Regions from separate parts of the Desulfatitalea tepidiphila genome, predicted to be linked through region 1. Evidence: riboswitches for the same ligand, from Rfam matches in the RefSeq annotation. Region 1 holds a riboswitch; each other region holds the start of a gene.
The links. A riboswitch is a leader RNA that binds a small molecule or an ion and turns the genes downstream of it on or off. The one in region 1 is predicted to bind cobalamin.
Positions count from the first base shown of each region.

Region 1 (5,256 bases):
ACTACCAAAAAAAGTAAAGGCACCGGCCTTGGTTTGGCCTCGTGCTACGGCATTGTCAAAGCGCACAATGGCTTTATCGATTTCGTGTCTCAAGTGGGCGTCGGCAGCACCTTCACCATCTATTTGCCTGCGGTGGATGCAATCCCCGCGGTGAATGGCCGTGTGTCATCTTCGGTCCAAAAGGGGCAAGGTACGATTTTGGTCGTGGATGACGAAGAAATAATTTTGGAGTCCAGCATCGCTCTTCTCTCCGGATTGGGATATGTCGCAGTAGGCGCTTCCAGCGGCGAGGAGGTTTTGGATAAATATTCACACGAATTGAATGCCTTGGATGCGGTTATCATCGACATGGTGATGCCCGGTATGAGTGGTGGAGAACTTTACGCGCGCTTAAAAAAATTAAAGCCGGATTTAAAAGTTTTGTTGTGCAGCGGCTACAGCGTGAACGAAAACATCCAGGCGGTCCTGGATCAAGGCTGTCAGGGTTTTCTGCAGAAGCCCTTCAGTTTGGATCAGCTGTCGACGGCGATCAGAAGCTGCTTGTTTAAGGACACTTAGCGCCCGTCCACAAATAACCATAATATGGCTGACCGATCCGGACATCCATGAGGCCCTGTTATCGCGGGCCATGGTGATGTCCAGTTATGCCGGGGATGCGTCGGTGCTGGGCTTATTTTCGCGCGAGCCGATCCATGGCCGTTTTGAGACTGAATCGAAGTCGTTCCAGAGCGTCGGCCAGTTTTCCGATTTCATCATTGCCTTTAACGGCGATTTTCTGATTGATTTGCCCTTCCACTAAACGAATGGATGTATCCGTCAGCTCCTTGATGGGCAGCAGGGATCGTTGCACGGTGATAAAGACCAGGATAAATGATATGAGAAAAATTGCGCCCATGATCAACAGCGTCGATATCATCATGCGGAATTTTGCGGCATTGATTTTTTCAAGCGAATAGCCGATTCGAAATCCTCCCCAGTGCTTCCCTTTGACCATAATGGGCGAGGATATATCCCACATGGTTTCACCTGTGTCACGGCTGTAGACTTGCAGAAAACCGAGATTCAGATTTTGTGCGGCGGCAAGCCCTACCTTGTCGCTGAATATCCGCTTGGTCCGGTTGAGGATCAGATCTTTTTCCGGATCTCCGGTGGGCGGCTGGTTGTATCGCGTGTTGTGAGTGGGAACATAGCCGTTGACATCCGCGGCCACGGCATAGACCACGCTCTTGTCCTTGAGAAATTCGTCTTCGATACCCAGCAGGGCCTTATCGAGGTAAAAGTCGTACTTCGTATGAAATTTGGGTGGATTGAAACCTGGTATCTTTTCATAAGCCGTATCAAAGGCGTCCCTGATTGTAAACACGCCGTTATCGATGGCCTCTTCGATTAAGACGCCGGTCATTTTTGCGCCCGTCATGGATTCGGTTTTGCCTCTTTCCAGCAATTGGGCCTCCAGCGCGGCACCTTGATCGATGATCATATAGGCCGCTCCAGCCCCCATGACGACTAAAAGCAGAAGGTTGACATACAACGTAACCTTTACCGCGACCCGTTCGGAAATGAATTTGATCATGGCGCTTTCTCCCCTGTGACATGATGTGTGAAGTGAGCATATTCCCGGAAATGGAAGTTGGGTTTACTATGGCGCATAGCCGAATCGCACGGCCCCCCAGTGTTTGGTGTGAACATAAATCGGTACGGATAGGTCGTACATTGTTTCGCCCGTATCGCGATTGTATTTCTGCAAGAGAAAGGGCTGCGTGTTGCGAGCGGCCGCAAGACCGGTACGATCGTTAAAAACCCGCTTGGATCGGTCTTGGGATTTGCTGTTGTGGGTCGGCAAATAGCCGTTTCGGTCGACCGCTACGACGAAGAGCAATTTTGGGTCCTTCGCCAAATACTTGTCCAGTATCGTTTGCAGGACCGTATCACAAAGCCTGTCATATTGCGTATGGAATTTTTGCGGAGCAGTGTTGGGGATCGGTATGTAGAACGTATCGAACATCTGGGCCATGGTCAGTTTTCCACTGGTGACCAGGTATTCGAATTGTGTCTTGATTTCCGACTGGCACTCGATGGCCCATGCTTTTACCTTGGCTTCCATCTCTGCGTTGGCGTCCGCCGTCACGGGACCGACGCAGAGCATGATCAATAGTATCGTTAAAACAGATGGGTTGAAAATTTTCCTGAAATGGTTTGATGCGGACATGGCGATTCCTCAATGGAGTTGGCTGGCGGTGCTGCTTTTTTTGATGGTTTCAATGAAATCATCGATTTTAAGAACCAGGTCATCGGCCGATGCCTTGGCTTCTTTTATGACCGCCAGAAAATAGTTGCTAAAGCCAAACAAAAGGAGATCCTCTTGGCTTTGTCGGGAAAAAACCATGTGTTTGAACTCGGATAACCCGAGTGACGAACGAATGGTGTCGCAATTAAGCCCCGCAAAAGCAATGAAGGGAAACAGGTTGTCGGCATTGTCGCCGTGGAATGCGAGGCCCTTTCCATCGTATTTCACGAGGTAATAGCTTTTGACGCCATCGATATTTTTAATGTTCGTAAAATCTTGTACGGTGGCCATCACGATGCTCCCTTACCGGATGTTTAAATGGGGTGCGATGAGGTTTTTAAAGGTGGCAATTTTTTCCTGGTCATCGATTTCAGCGCACAGCATGTTAACCAGTCGCTCGATAGACGCCTGATTGATTCGATCGACGCTGCCGATCCATGCCTGACGTGTATCGTTGAAAACAATGGCGGCGATGGGGCCCATGACCTTGTTGAGCGCATTTTCCAATTGGGAGAGGAGCTTGGAAACGGGCTCTGAACGAAGCAACGCCCCATGGTTCTCCGTCGCGGCATTCTGGTTGATCGTGTCCACGCCGGCCTGATCGGGTGATAGGTCGCTTTGCCTCGGCCGACTATTCGCGGATTGTGAGATCGTCAGGTCGAGCAAGTTTTCATCAAGGGGGGATTGGTGGAGGATCACGATGTATTGATGATTGCCTGCCCGCCTTATTGACAGGTTTGAATCGGCGAATTGCAGGCGGATTTGAACGATATCGGAGAAGAGTTCTGCGCCCCAGGAATAAAACTTCTCCAGGGTCTTGTTCAAGGTGGAGAGATTGTCCTTGGTAAATTCGTTGCCTCCTTTTTGGGAGATTGTTCCGAGTTGGGGGTCGAAAAGTAAAACACATGAAACGCCGGGAAGTGTTTTTATCCTGTCCAGTATTGTTTCCATTGGCGGCCTCGCAAATGCTTTTCGTTTCGGTAAATGAACAGCCACACAATATCATTCAACCGCCGGCCCAAGAGGGTAGGGCGCGACCAACGGATATGGTTCTGGTGCTGGATCTGGAACAATAGATCTGGTGAACGTGGCACTGCGGCCGACAGGCCGGCAATAACACGCGAAGTGGACCATACAGGAGCTTGGCAATACCATCAATTTCGATTAAACTAACCGAAATGGCGTGAATAGTCAATTCTTGAAATAATTCTTGAGCCTTGCTCGTAAAATTGCGTGCGATTCGCGATTGACAGCTGTTCTTTCCACATGTTAGAGGCTCGTCGAGCAAGAAGTCGATATCCGGTGGCCCAACAGGGCCGGAAGAGGGAAGCCGGTGCGAATCCGGCACGGACCCGCCGCTGTGAGCGAGGACGAAACCCGCTGCAATACCACTGTATCGCCAATTGAGGAACGAAGCGGTGCGGGAAGGTGCGGGAAGTAGATTGATCCGCGAGTCAGAAGACCTGCCGAATATCTTTGAGTTCTTGGTGGAGACGGTAAATCCCCAGGCTGATAGTCATATTGGCTTGGGGTTTTTTTATGGCCCCGGCCGATACGCAGGGCGCTTGACGGGAAATTGCTTATCGCGCATGCGCTTCTGCGAAAATTTGGCGACAAGGAGGTTTTATGCTGGAACAGACCGTTCAAGCCATCGGGCCATTGGACCTGAACGCCATGGCAGCGGCCAAGGATCACCAGGCCCGCCTGGCTCTGCCCCCGGGCAGCCTGGGCCGGCTGCACCAGTTTGCTGTCAAGATGGCCGGGGTAACCGGGCGGCCAAGGCCCGCCGTTCGCGACCTGGGGGTCATCACCATGGCCGGTGACCACGGGGTGGCGGTTCGCGGGGTGAGCAAGTTCCCTCAGGAGGTGACACGCGAGATGGTGGTTAACTTCGCTCGCGGAGGTGCGGCCATCAATGTGTTGACCCGTCATGTGGGCGCCCGGTTGACTGTGGTCGATATGGGCGTGGCCGGACCGGCCCTGAACATAGATATGGACGAGAAGGGAAAGGTCCGATTCGTTTCCCGCAGGGTCGGTTCCGGAACGCGGGATATTTTTACAGGGCCGGCCATGACCCGGGATGAGGCCGTGCGATCCCTGGAAACGGGAATCCGGGTTTTCATTGAAGAAAAGGAGCGGGGTCTGGATGCCGTGGGCACCGGAGATATGGGGATCGCCAATACCACGCCGTCGTCGGCCATCGCGGCGGCGATGCTCGCCGTTTCGCCGAGGCAGGTGGTGAACCGGGGCACCGGCATCGACGACGCGGCCTTGGATCACAAAGTCCAAGTCGTGGCCCGGGCGCTGGCGGTCAATCGTCCCGATTCTTCCGATCCAATAGATATTTTGGCCAAGGTCGGTGGGTATGAGATCGGCGGCATCGCCGGGGTTATCCTGGCCGCCTGCGCGCATCGGGTGCCCGTGGTGGTCGATGGGTTCATTTCGACCGCGGCGGCCCTGCTGGCGTGCGGCTTTCATCCGGAAGTAAAACAGTATCTTTTCTCCGGGCACCAGTCGGCCGTGGAGGGTCACCGTTTGATGTTGGAAGAGATGGGACTCGAACCCATGATCGATTTGGGTATGCGATTGGGGGAAGGGACCGGCGCTGCATTCGGTCTCTCGATTCTGGCGGCGGCATCACGGATCGCCACCGAGATGCACACTTTCGAAGAGGCGCAAGTGTCCGGTCCGGGAAATGATGGTGGTTAAGAAAAAATGGAGCTTCGCGATTGGACGTGTGGAGCAAACCGATGGCGTGTCGGCCGGCTGCTCGATCAGATGATCGGTGCCGGCCGTTCGCCATCGAGAACTTGCCGCACGGCACGGCCCAGATCGCCGCGGACCAGGGGCTTGCGAATCAGGGCCCGAATGCCCAAACGATCGATCATCTCCTGGGTCACCTTTTCGCTGTAGCCGGTGCAGATGATGACGGGGATATCCGGACGCAGGGCCAATATCCGTTCAGCCAG
Region 1 is NZ_BCAG01000003.1:70,978-76,233, forward strand. Features, by position in the region: gene DFT_RS04980 (hybrid sensor histidine kinase/response regulator) at 1-558, shown strand, start outside; gene DFT_RS04985 (HAMP domain-containing protein) at 671-1,573, opposite strand; gene DFT_RS04990 (hypothetical protein) at 1,640-2,209, opposite strand; gene DFT_RS04995 (hypothetical protein) at 2,219-2,581, opposite strand; gene DFT_RS05000 (DUF8082 domain-containing protein) at 2,591-3,238, opposite strand; cobalamin riboswitch at 3,571-3,772, shown strand; gene cobT (nicotinate-nucleotide--dimethylbenzimidazole phosphoribosyltransferase) at 3,914-4,996, shown strand; gene DFT_RS05010 (PAS domain-containing sensor histidine kinase) at 5,062-5,256, opposite strand, start outside.

Region 2 (5,256 bases), on a different contig from region 1:
GCATTGAGCATCGCATCGAACTCATCGTCCTGGGGAGCGGCGCTGCGCGCCATGACCTGCGATATCTGCCGAAACGCCTCGGATTTGGCGATCTTGTCCGGATTCTTTTCAATCACCAGGGGCTGTGCGCCCATGGTCCGGGCCGCCAGGGCGGCGATCAACCCCAGGGTTCCGCCGCCGAAAATGACGAGGCGTTCGCCGGCTCCAAGGCCGAGTTTTTCCAAGGCATTGAGGGCGCATCCCGCTGGTTCCGCGAAGCAGGCCAGGTGGGCTGGCAAATCGGCGGGAACCGGAATCAGGCTGGCGGTGGGCGCCAGCAGGTGGCGGCTGAAACCGCCGTCGAAGTGAAAGCCCATGATTTGCATACCGTCGCAAAGATTCTCGCGACCCCCAAGACAATGCCGGCATCGTCCGCAAGCGTGGCCCGGCCACACCGTGAACAGGCGGCCGTTGTCGTCCCGGGCCGCGACCTCGTGCCCCGGCACCCGGGGCAACACCAAGTCCCTATGCCCGGTGCGCCACATCTTGGCATCGGTGCGGCAAATGCCGCAGTATTCGACGGTCAGCCGCGTCATGCCATCCTGGGCCGCCGGCCTTCCCGATGCCCGTGTCTCCAGGAGGCCGGGAGCGGTCAATACCAGTTTCATGCCGTTTCTCCTTTCCTGCCCCTTCGGCGAACCTGCCTTCACCTTTCCTGTGTTCAGCTGACCCGGTTTGACGGAGTATTAAAAAGCCGATATCGGACGGCGCCGTAAAACGCTCGAGATCAAGGCGCGCGAAATTCAGTGTCCTGAGGCGTACTTGTCGTACGCCGCAAGGACCACGGGATGAGCGCAACGCAGATATTGGGCGTTTTACGGCGCCGTCAGGCTTCGCAGCCGTTCCAATCCCCGCTTTGGATCCCTGTTCTGACACGCCACCCAGGCTTCCAGGGTCCGGTAGGCGTCTCCGCGGTCCATGGCCGCGAGGGCCCTTTCCATCCCCGCGGCGACGGTGGCAGCCTTGCCCGCCACCTTGAGGATCAGGGCCGTGTTGAGCAGCACGGCCTGCCTTCGGCCCGCGAGACCGTTCTTCTTCCCGCGAATCAGGGCCACGAATCGCCGGGCTTCGGTGGGCAGATCGGCCGCGGGCACCAGATCGGCCGGGTCGATGGCATCCAGGCCCAGGGCGGATGGCGACAATGCATACTCATGGATGCACCCCGCTTCATCGAGTTCGGCGCACCAGGTGATGCCGCATACCGAGGCCTCGTCGATACAGCGCCCGGTGTCGGCGATCTCTCCGCAGCACACCAGCGCCCTTCGGTAGCCGATCGCCCGCATGGCCGATGCCACCGGTATCATCACGTCGCGGGCATATACGCCGCGCACGGCATGACGCGGCCGGGCCGGGTTGGCCAAGGATGCGGCGATGTTCAGCGGGGAACCGAAATGGATCTGGGAAAGGATGCGTCCCAGGGCCTGGGCATGGATCCGGGCGCTCATGCCGTTGAACAAGCCGATGTTGGCCTGGGCGATGCTGCGGGCCACGAGGTCGGCCTCGCATTCGACATCCACACCCATGGCCTCGGCCAGGTCGACCGTGCCGCACACCGAAGTGATGGCCCGAGACCCGTGGCGCGCCATGGGCACACCGGCGGCGGCGGCAACGATGGCCGCAGCTGTGCTGATGTTGAAGGTTTTGAAGGCGTCCATGCCGGTGCCGCAGTTCTCCATCAGGGGGGTGTCAGCATCACTCACCGTCCCGCAACGCACCTTGGTGGTATCCAGCTCGTAGATCGCCTCCCAGGCGCCGGCCACCTCCTGGGCGGTCTCTCCCTTGGCGCGCAAGGCGGCCAGAAAGGCGCCCTGTTGCATGGGCGTAGTGTCGTTTTTCATAAGGCGGGTAAAGGCGTCCCGGGATTCTTCACGGGTCATGTCCCCTTTCTGGATAAGCCGGGTGATGAGCTGTCCAAAGGCTTTGTCCTGTTGCATCGACCGCTTGCTCCTGCATGAATGAACCGAGGAAAAGGGCCGAACGATCCGGAAGAAAAATCGACGACAGAGGGACCTGACGAAAAGGTGGGCGTAAAAAACCCGCAGGCACCTGCGTATCGCTTCCCTTGGCGCGTTCGGCCGGGCCAAAACGATACGGACAGCTTCCAGCGGGTATCCGTCAGGGTGGGCAGTGGGTTGCCCCGGCAATCGACAGGCAGGCTTTCTGGCTCACGGGCGGTGTCTCTTGCGCCTACCGGCCGCGCCTTCCCATCGACACGGTGTCGACAGTGGCATGCTGCGGCTTTCGTTCCCGATCACAGCAACGGCTGGTATGCGATGGACTCTCACCATCTTTCCTTTTAACGGGCGTCCCTTTGTGGGGCGTCCCGCACCTGTCAGCCGGACCCCTCCTAACCTGAAACGGGGGCCGTGTCAACCGGTCGGCGGTAATTGCAGCAGTTCTATCCGAATGCCATTCATTAAATCCGGCCCGGGTGGGACAGGTGGCCGATGCCACACGCCAAGCGGTCAAGAGCCAGTAACATGCACGGCGGGCGGCCCGGAAACTCGCTGCGCTCAAACAGTCTGGGCCGCTTGTCCGCCGTCTGCATTTAACTGGCCCTAAGACCGCTGGCTCACGTGGCCCTGGCCACCTGCCCCACCCGGGCCTGCCACAACCGTTGCCATGCGATAATTTTTATTAAACGACTTCTATGCTGCAGGCCCTTCAGGGTGAATCACACTCAGTTAGAATCGCTGCGGCAATTGCAGTTTCAATGGAAGGGAAATCGATGGAATCGACCGGGTTCGTCTACGGCTGAAAACCGCGGACGAACCCGGTCAGTTGCGCTAATTGATGGGGGCGTGTTTGTCCGGAGGATTATCCACGCCGCTCAAGTCGAAATGGGCGTCCTGATTGGCAAACAGGCTTTCTCCCTCGCCCAGCACCAGCGCGTGGGGCAATACTTCGTCCATGTGCTCGACAGTGACGATTTCCAGCTGTTTGGCGATGGTGTCCGGAATATCTTTGAGATCTTTCTCGTTCTCCTTGGGGATGATGATCTTTTTGATCCCCCCCCGGTGGGCCGCGATGATCTTCTCCTTGAGCCCGCCGATGGGCAGCACGCGACCGCGCAGGGTGATCTCGCCGGTCATGGCCACTTCGCGGCGGGTGGGCCGACGGGTCAGGGCGGAAATCACCGAGGTGCACATGGCGATGCCGGCCGACGGGCCATCCTTGGGAATGGCGCCTTCGGGGATATGAATATGCAGATCGTACTTGCGATAGAATTTGTTGTCGATGTTGAGCAGATCGGCACGGGAACGCACGAAGCTAATGGCGGCCTGGGCCGACTCTTTCATCACATCGCCCAGCTTGCCGGTGACCATGACCTGGCCGCGGCCCGGCATGACCAGCGTTTCGACGAAGAGCAGTTCGCCGCCCACCTGGGTCCAGGCCATGCCGGTGGCCATGCCGACCTGGTCCTCTTCTTCGATCTCTGTCTTTTTGAATTTCGGTGGCCCGAGGTACTTGAGCACGGCCGCTGCATTGACGCGTATGGGCTTATCGGTCTGGGTCTTGACCACGTGGCGGGCCACCTTGCGGCAGATGGAGGCGATTTCACGCTCCAGGTTGCGCACACCGGCCTCGCGGGTATAGCGATTGATGATCGTGTAGATCGCGTCTTCCGAAAAGGTAACCTGCTCGGCTGTCAAGCCATTGAGCTTGATCTGCTTGGGGACCAGGAACTCTTTGGCGATGTTGTATTTTTCGTGTTCGGTGTAACCGGGCAGCCGGATAATCTCCATGCGATCCTGCAACGGCAACGGAATGTCGGGCAGGGTATTGGCCGTGGTGATGAACAATATTTCGGACAGATCGTAATCCAGGTCCATGTAATGGTCGTTGAAAGCGTAGTTCTGCTCCGGATCGAGCACCTCGAGCAGGGCCGCGCTGGGGTCCCCGCGGAAATCCATGCTCATCTTGTCCACTTCGTCCAGGCAGAAAACCGGGTTGTTGGCGCCGGCCTTCTTGAGAGACTGGATGATCTTTCCGGGCATGGCACCGATGTAGGTGCGCCGGTGGCCGCGGATCTCGGCCTCGTCGCGGACCCCGCCCAACGAGAGGCGGACGAACCGCCGGCCTGTGGCGCGGGCCACGGAGCGGGCCAAAGAGGTTTTGCCCACGCCCGGCGGACCTACCAGGCAGAGAATGGGGCCCCGAATCTTTTTCACCAGGGCCTGCACGGCCAGATACTCGAGAATGCGCTCCTTGGGCTTTTCCAGGCCGTAATGATCTTCATTGAGGATCCGCTCGGCCTCGGTGATGTCGATGTGCGTTCGGCTGCGTTCGAACCAGGGCAGGCTGATGATCCACTCGATGTAGTTGCGCACCACAGTGGCCTCGGCCGACATGGGGGTCATCAACTTGAGCTTTTTGAACTCCTGGCGAGTCTTGTTGGCCGCCTCCCTGGGCATGCGCTTGCGCTTGATGCGTTTTTCCAGCTCCTGAAGCTCATCGGCGGCCTCGTCCTCGGTCCCCATCTCCTTGCGAATGGCGCGCATCTGTTCGTTAAGATAGTAATTTTTCTGGGTCTTTTCCATCTGCTCCTTGATACGACCCTTGATGCGCTGGTCCATGCGAAAGACTTCGATCTCCAGGTTGATCAACTCCACGAGCAGATCGAGCCTCTGGTTGACGGGAACCGCTTCCAGAATCCGTTGTTTGTCCTCAATTTTGAAAGAAAAATGAGACGCCACGACATCGGCCAGCTTGATATAGTCATCGATGCCGGCCACTTTGGCCACCAGGTCCTTGGAGATGTTTTTGTTCAGCTTGGCATAGGCCTCGAACCCCTCCTTGACCTTGCGCGCCAGGGCCTCGGTTTCGGCCTCTCCCGATGCGGGAACCACATCGACGATGGGCTCGAGTTCCACCTGAAAAAATTCCTCGGCCTTGATGAATCGCCTCACCCGCGCCCGCTGTTTGCCTTCGACCAGGGCCTTGACCGTGCCGTCGGGCAGTCTGAGCAACTGCAGCACGGTGCCGATGACACCGATGCGGCTGATATCTTTTTCGCTGGGGTTGTCGACGTTGGCGCTGCGCTGGGTGGACAGAAAAATATACTTATCCGCCGTGTTCATCGCATTGGAAAGTGCTGCCACGGATTTGGGTCGCCCCACGAACAGGGGCGCGACCATCTGCGGAAAGATAACGATATCGCGCAACGGCAGCAGGGGCAGCAGCTGCCCGCTCTGTTCATTATCTTCGTTTTTGAAA
Region 2 is NZ_BCAG01000001.1:305,783-311,038, reverse strand. Features, by position in the region: gene DFT_RS01420 (alcohol dehydrogenase catalytic domain-containing protein) at 1-647, opposite strand, end outside; gene trpD (anthranilate phosphoribosyltransferase) at 855-1,973, opposite strand; cobalamin riboswitch at 2,173-2,387, opposite strand; gene lon (endopeptidase La) at 2,826-5,256, opposite strand, start outside.
Region 2: another riboswitch for cobalamin. It lies ahead of trpD (anthranilate phosphoribosyltransferase); the one in region 1 lies ahead of cobT (nicotinate-nucleotide--dimethylbenzimidazole phosphoribosyltransferase).

Region 3 (5,256 bases), 2.1 Mb from region 1:
ATGCCGTAGAAATGGCCGGTCTCGAAATTCAGCGACACATCCTCGATCACCGTTTGGCCATCGTAACCATAATATAGGTGATCCAGCTCGTACATGGCTTCTAATCCCGTCGATGTCGCTGGCGCCGGCGATAGATGACGCAAAAAAACGGTCCTCCGATGAGTGCGGTAATGACCCCGATGGGCACCTCCTGGGGCAATATCGCCCGTGTCACCGTATCCGCCAGGAGCAACAAACATGCACCGGCCAGGGCTGCGGTCGGTATCAGACGGCGATGGTCCGGGCCGGTGATGAAGCGCACCATGTGGGGCACCAGCAGCCCCACGAAACCGATAATCCCGGAAACCGCCACACACGCTGCGGCCATCAACGAAGCGCTCACCAGCATCGTCATCGACAATCTGGTCGGCGAAATCCCCAGCGAACCGGCGGTACGGCTGCCCAGGGCCAACAAGTTGAGATCGCGGCCGAAAAACAAGGTGATGGCCAATCCCGCTCCGACCACTGCGGCCACCATGCCCACCTCGGTCCAGGTCTTGGAGGCGAAGCTGCCCATCAACCAGAAGATGATGATGCTCACCTCCTCGCCGGCCAAATATTTGATGAAACTCACTCCTGCCGACAAAATGGCGGCGACGATGATGCCCGAAAGGATCAGGCTCGCTGACGACAGGTCGCCGCTGCTGGCGGTCAGCCAGATCACCACGAGCAACGTTCCCAGGGCACCGGCGAAGGCGAACAACGGCACGGACCAGGCGCCTATCACCGCCAGGTTCAACCATAAGGCCATGGCCGCGCCGAACGCGGCTCCCGATGAGACCCCCAAGGTATAGGGATCGGCCAATGGATTGAGCAGAATCCCTTGAAAGATCGTACCGGAAACCGCGAGCCCGCATCCCACGACGGCTGCGGCCAGAATTCTGGGCAGCCGCACCTCCAAAACCACCACCGGCGCCAGTTCATCGAGACGGGAGATCAACCCCTCGGCACCGGAGAGGCGTGCCGCCAGAATGCGCACCACATCTGGATAGGAGACCTGAATGAATCCGCTCCCCGTCGCCAGAACGATCTCCATGGCCAGCAACAGAGCCAGCACCAACAGCAGCGGCCATATCGGTAATCGTTGAAACCGGAGGCATGGATCCCTATAGCCGTTGGATGCCGCCTTCATCATAAATCGGCAGAGTACCTCAACTTTGCTATTTTCAAACTTCAGTATTCCAATTTCTACGACCCGCGAATCAATGCAGCGCCTTCAACGCCTCGCCCGCATGGGCGACCCATATCTTCACAAAGCCGTCGTACTCCGCCGTCCCCTTGAGAATGGGCACGCATTGAATCCCGGCGCCGGTAAAGATGCTGACCCAGGAATCATCTTCGCTGCCCGCCATATCGTTTTTGGCATGGTCCCCGGCCACGGACATGAAGGGCATCAGATACACCTTGTTGATCTTTCTTTGCTTCAACTGCCCAAGGATCAGTTCCACGTCCGGATAGCCCTCGACCGTTCCCACGAAAATTTGCGGGTCCTTGAGTTGCAACCGATACATCAGGGCAGCATAACCTGCATCGGCGGGATGATGGGTGCCATGGCCCATGAACACCACGCCTTCATCGGCCCGACGTGCTTGCGGCAAATTCGCCAGAATCGTGTCGACGACAGCTTCCATGTCCGCCTGAGTCGCCATGAGCGGATGGCCCATGACGATCTTCTCAAACAGCGCCATGGCTTGGAATCCCCCGACGATCCGACGCAGTTCATGGTATTCCTCGCCGGCAATGGTGTGCAGGGACTGCACCGCCACATGGGTGAACTTCTCATCATGCAAGCGAGCGAGGGCCATGGCGGGAGAATCGAGAACTTTGCCCTGATCGGCGAGTTTCGCGCGAATGATGTGAGAGGTATAGGCCCAACGCACCGGCACCTGGGGATAAGCCTGGCGTACTGCCCGGTCAATGTTATCGAAGGAAACCTGGGCGGAAGCTTCGCTGGAGCCGAAGGCGACCAGAAGAATCCCGACTTTTTTGGGCGCCGTGGCGCCGTGTGCGCCTGCCTGCGCCGGGGGGCCGATCATGATACAGAGAGCCAAAACGGTGAACACCCATCGGGTCAAGTTCTTTCCATACATGTTGTCACTCCTTTGCGGCGGCCCTGTCCTTTGGCATGAACAGGCCATGTTGATAAGGCCTTTGGCACCATCCCCGATGCGGCTGAAGCCAACATCCTGCTCCAAAAAAAATCCCCGGACCTGCAAGCAGGCCCGGGGATACCGTTTTTTATCCCTGAATGGAGCCCTCCACCCCCTTGCCACGAGGGGTCGAGTCGATCGATGATGTTCTACGATGGTCAAAGCAGGTCTTCCGGCTTCCGGATTGTCCTACCGGCTGCGCCTTCCCATCCTTACGGACAGTGGCATGATGCAGCTTTCGTCCCCGGTTACGGCGGCGGGTCCGCGACGGATTCTCACCGTCTTCCCTTTTAAGGCCAAGGGCCGCTTCGATGACAGGTTTGCTACAATATCTATCGCGGGCAAGTCAAGCGCTTTGTTGAAGACACAACGATTCTGGCTCGACAGCATCCATTAAGGATTCAATCCTCAGTTTCAGTTCGCCCCGAGTTTCACTTCGTATGGATCAGTAGGAAATCGGAACGATGCCGCTTTCTTTCATTCTTTGCTGGCTTGCCGGTGACTTGGCAAAGTCGATGAAGGCCTTTACAGGACCGCTGGGTTCTCCCTGGGTCACGAATGAAAAAGTCTGAATATATGGATAATCCTTGTCCTTAAAGAATTTCCCGTTAACCTTCAATATCTTGATGGCCGCATCACGGTCGGCCGAACCCTTGGTGACAAAGGAGATGCTCCAAGGGATTCGTGCGACCGAGGTGACGACCATCGTAGAACGATAGGCCATAAAATCATATTTGACTTCGCTGCGCTTGAGGGCCAGCATGGAGAAGTTTTTGAATGCGGCGGTATCTTTTCCCGGTGTGATGGCGATGATATCGTGGTCCGGACCGCCAACTTCCTTCCAGTTGGTGATTTCTCCTGAAAAAATGGCTCGCAACTGATCTTCGCTGATATTGTCGACTGGTGTCTCCAAATTGGTGATCACAATCATGGGCACCTTACAAAACGGCGTCTCAACGTAACCGAATTCGGCGTGGTTGGGCGCCAGGGGTTCGGCGCTGCTGGCGATGTCGCAAACACCGTTGAAGAGTCGATGCAAAGCCGATGAGGAAGAGCAAACGAACATGTCCACTTCGTAACCGGTCTCTTTGATAAAACGGCTGACGCCTTCGCCCCTGAATACATCATTGACTTGGGCGGAACTGCTGTAACGCAGCTTTTCCGCAGCCATGACGCCGGGTACTGAAATGAGAGCTGTAAGTACAACGACAAGGACAGAAATCATGATGGATTTTGATAAAATTTTCATTCGGTTCTCCTAAAGAATGGTGTGGGTTGTTATCGGCATTGAGCCTACGATTGTCCCGGAATACACGATGGCAGGCAGCGCAAAGGGCATGCCATCATGCCCCGTTTGCTGAGCAATTTTTTCCATCGTATTTTCTATGTCTTAGAATGACTTCGGGAAAATCAGGTCAGGAGTGATTTGGCAGTACCATGTCAAAAACCTTTACACAGTGAAAGGACTTGCCGTCCTCCATGTGATAGGATCGCCAACGACGGTAAACCGAATAAACGGCAGAGGCAAAGAAGTGGACGCAGTTTTGCCGCTGATATTGCCGCCAACGGGAGAATCTCTAAACTTGTTCCGATATCGTCCGATACTATATGATGCTGCAACATATGAAAGCGGCCGTTCAATCCTTGATTATTACAAACGCTATTTCCAAAAGGAGGAAACTGAATGAAAAGACGTCTTGGGATGAAACAGATGTTTGTTTGGGGAACCGCGCTCTTGATGATGGTCTCGCTTTATGCCTGCGGCGGTCAGCAGGCCCAACCCGAAGAGGCCGAAGCGCCACCGCCTTCAGCAGCCAAACTTTCCAAGAAATATGCCGACGTCCTCTGCTATGCATTTGAAACCACGCCGGAAATCGCCAAGGACTATCCCGATGCGACCAGCACCCTTCAGCACAGTCTATTGACCGCCCTGCAGATGAAAAATCGGTTTAACAAGGTCGCCATGCTGAAGCTGAATGAGAGAACCAAGGGCGACACCCTGCTCGTCAAAGCCAAGGTCACCGATCTGCGCATCGTCAGCGGCGCCGCACGTATGTGGGGAGGCGTCTTTGCTGGCAGTTCCTATATCAATGTCGACCTGCAATTGATCGACGGCGGCACCAAACAGGTGGTCCGGGAAGAGCCCCTGAACAGCAGCAACAACCCTTGGGCCGCATCGTATGCGTATGGCTCGACCGATCGTTCGCTGCCCGACGACATGGGCAAAATCGTGGCCGAGTATATCACCGCCATCATGCCATAGGCGTCCTGCTACCGACACTTTCAAAGCTCTCGGGCGCGGTCGACCTATCGGCCGCGCCCGAGCAATTCTAACTGAATGTGATGCACCCTGAAGGGCATGCATTACAGAAGGCGTTTGATAAAAAGCTCGTATTGCGACGGAGATGGCAGGCGTGGGTGGCGCACGTGGCCCTGGCCACCTGTTCTTCCCACGCCGGGTTTAATGAATGGCCTTCAGTTGGAATCGATGAAACTCAAATTGCCTGTTTGACATTCTCCAGCGGTTTGGTTATTTATCTTGGTTCACCACGGTTGTGGGTTGAATGAAAATTGCAGTTCAAGGAGTTGGAACGCCACCGGAGCAAGGCGGGGTATCGCGAGGCCTCCCTCTGTTTCGGAGCTACCGTCGATATCGAAGTGATGAAAAAACTGCTCGTTGTATGCTACTCCCAATCCGGGCAACTGACCCAGATCGTGCGCTCGGTACTCAAACCCGTCAGCGAGAGCGGTCAAATCGAGTTGGTCTTTGAAGAGCTGCGTCCGAGAGCCCCCTATCCTTTTCCATGGACGGCCTTGCGTTTCGCCGACACCTTTCCCGAATCGCTGCAAGGTACTCCTTGTGAACTCGAGCCGTTCCAATTCGATCCCCAAGCCGATTACGACGGGATCGTCCTCGCCTACCAGGTGTGGTATCTGTCGCCCAGCATTCCGGTCAACGCCTTCCTGAAAAGCCCTGAAGCGAAGCAGGTAATCAAGGGCCGGCCGGTGGTGACGGTCATCGGATGCCGTAACATGTGGCTCCAGGCCCAGGAAAAGGTCAAGGCCA
Region 3 is NZ_BCAG01000003.1:2,146,398-2,151,653, forward strand. Features, by position in the region: gene DFT_RS14160 (ABC transporter ATP-binding protein) at 1-95, opposite strand, end outside; gene DFT_RS14165 (FecCD family ABC transporter permease) at 101-1,096, opposite strand; gene DFT_RS14170 (sirohydrochlorin cobaltochelatase) at 1,242-2,075, opposite strand; cobalamin riboswitch at 2,335-2,515, opposite strand; gene DFT_RS14180 (substrate-binding domain-containing protein) at 2,635-3,438, opposite strand; gene DFT_RS14185 (DUF4410 domain-containing protein) at 3,874-4,452, shown strand; gene DFT_RS14190 (dialkylrecorsinol condensing enzyme DarA) at 4,761-5,256, shown strand, end outside.
Region 3: another riboswitch for cobalamin. It lies ahead of DFT_RS14170 (sirohydrochlorin cobaltochelatase); the one in region 1 lies ahead of cobT (nicotinate-nucleotide--dimethylbenzimidazole phosphoribosyltransferase).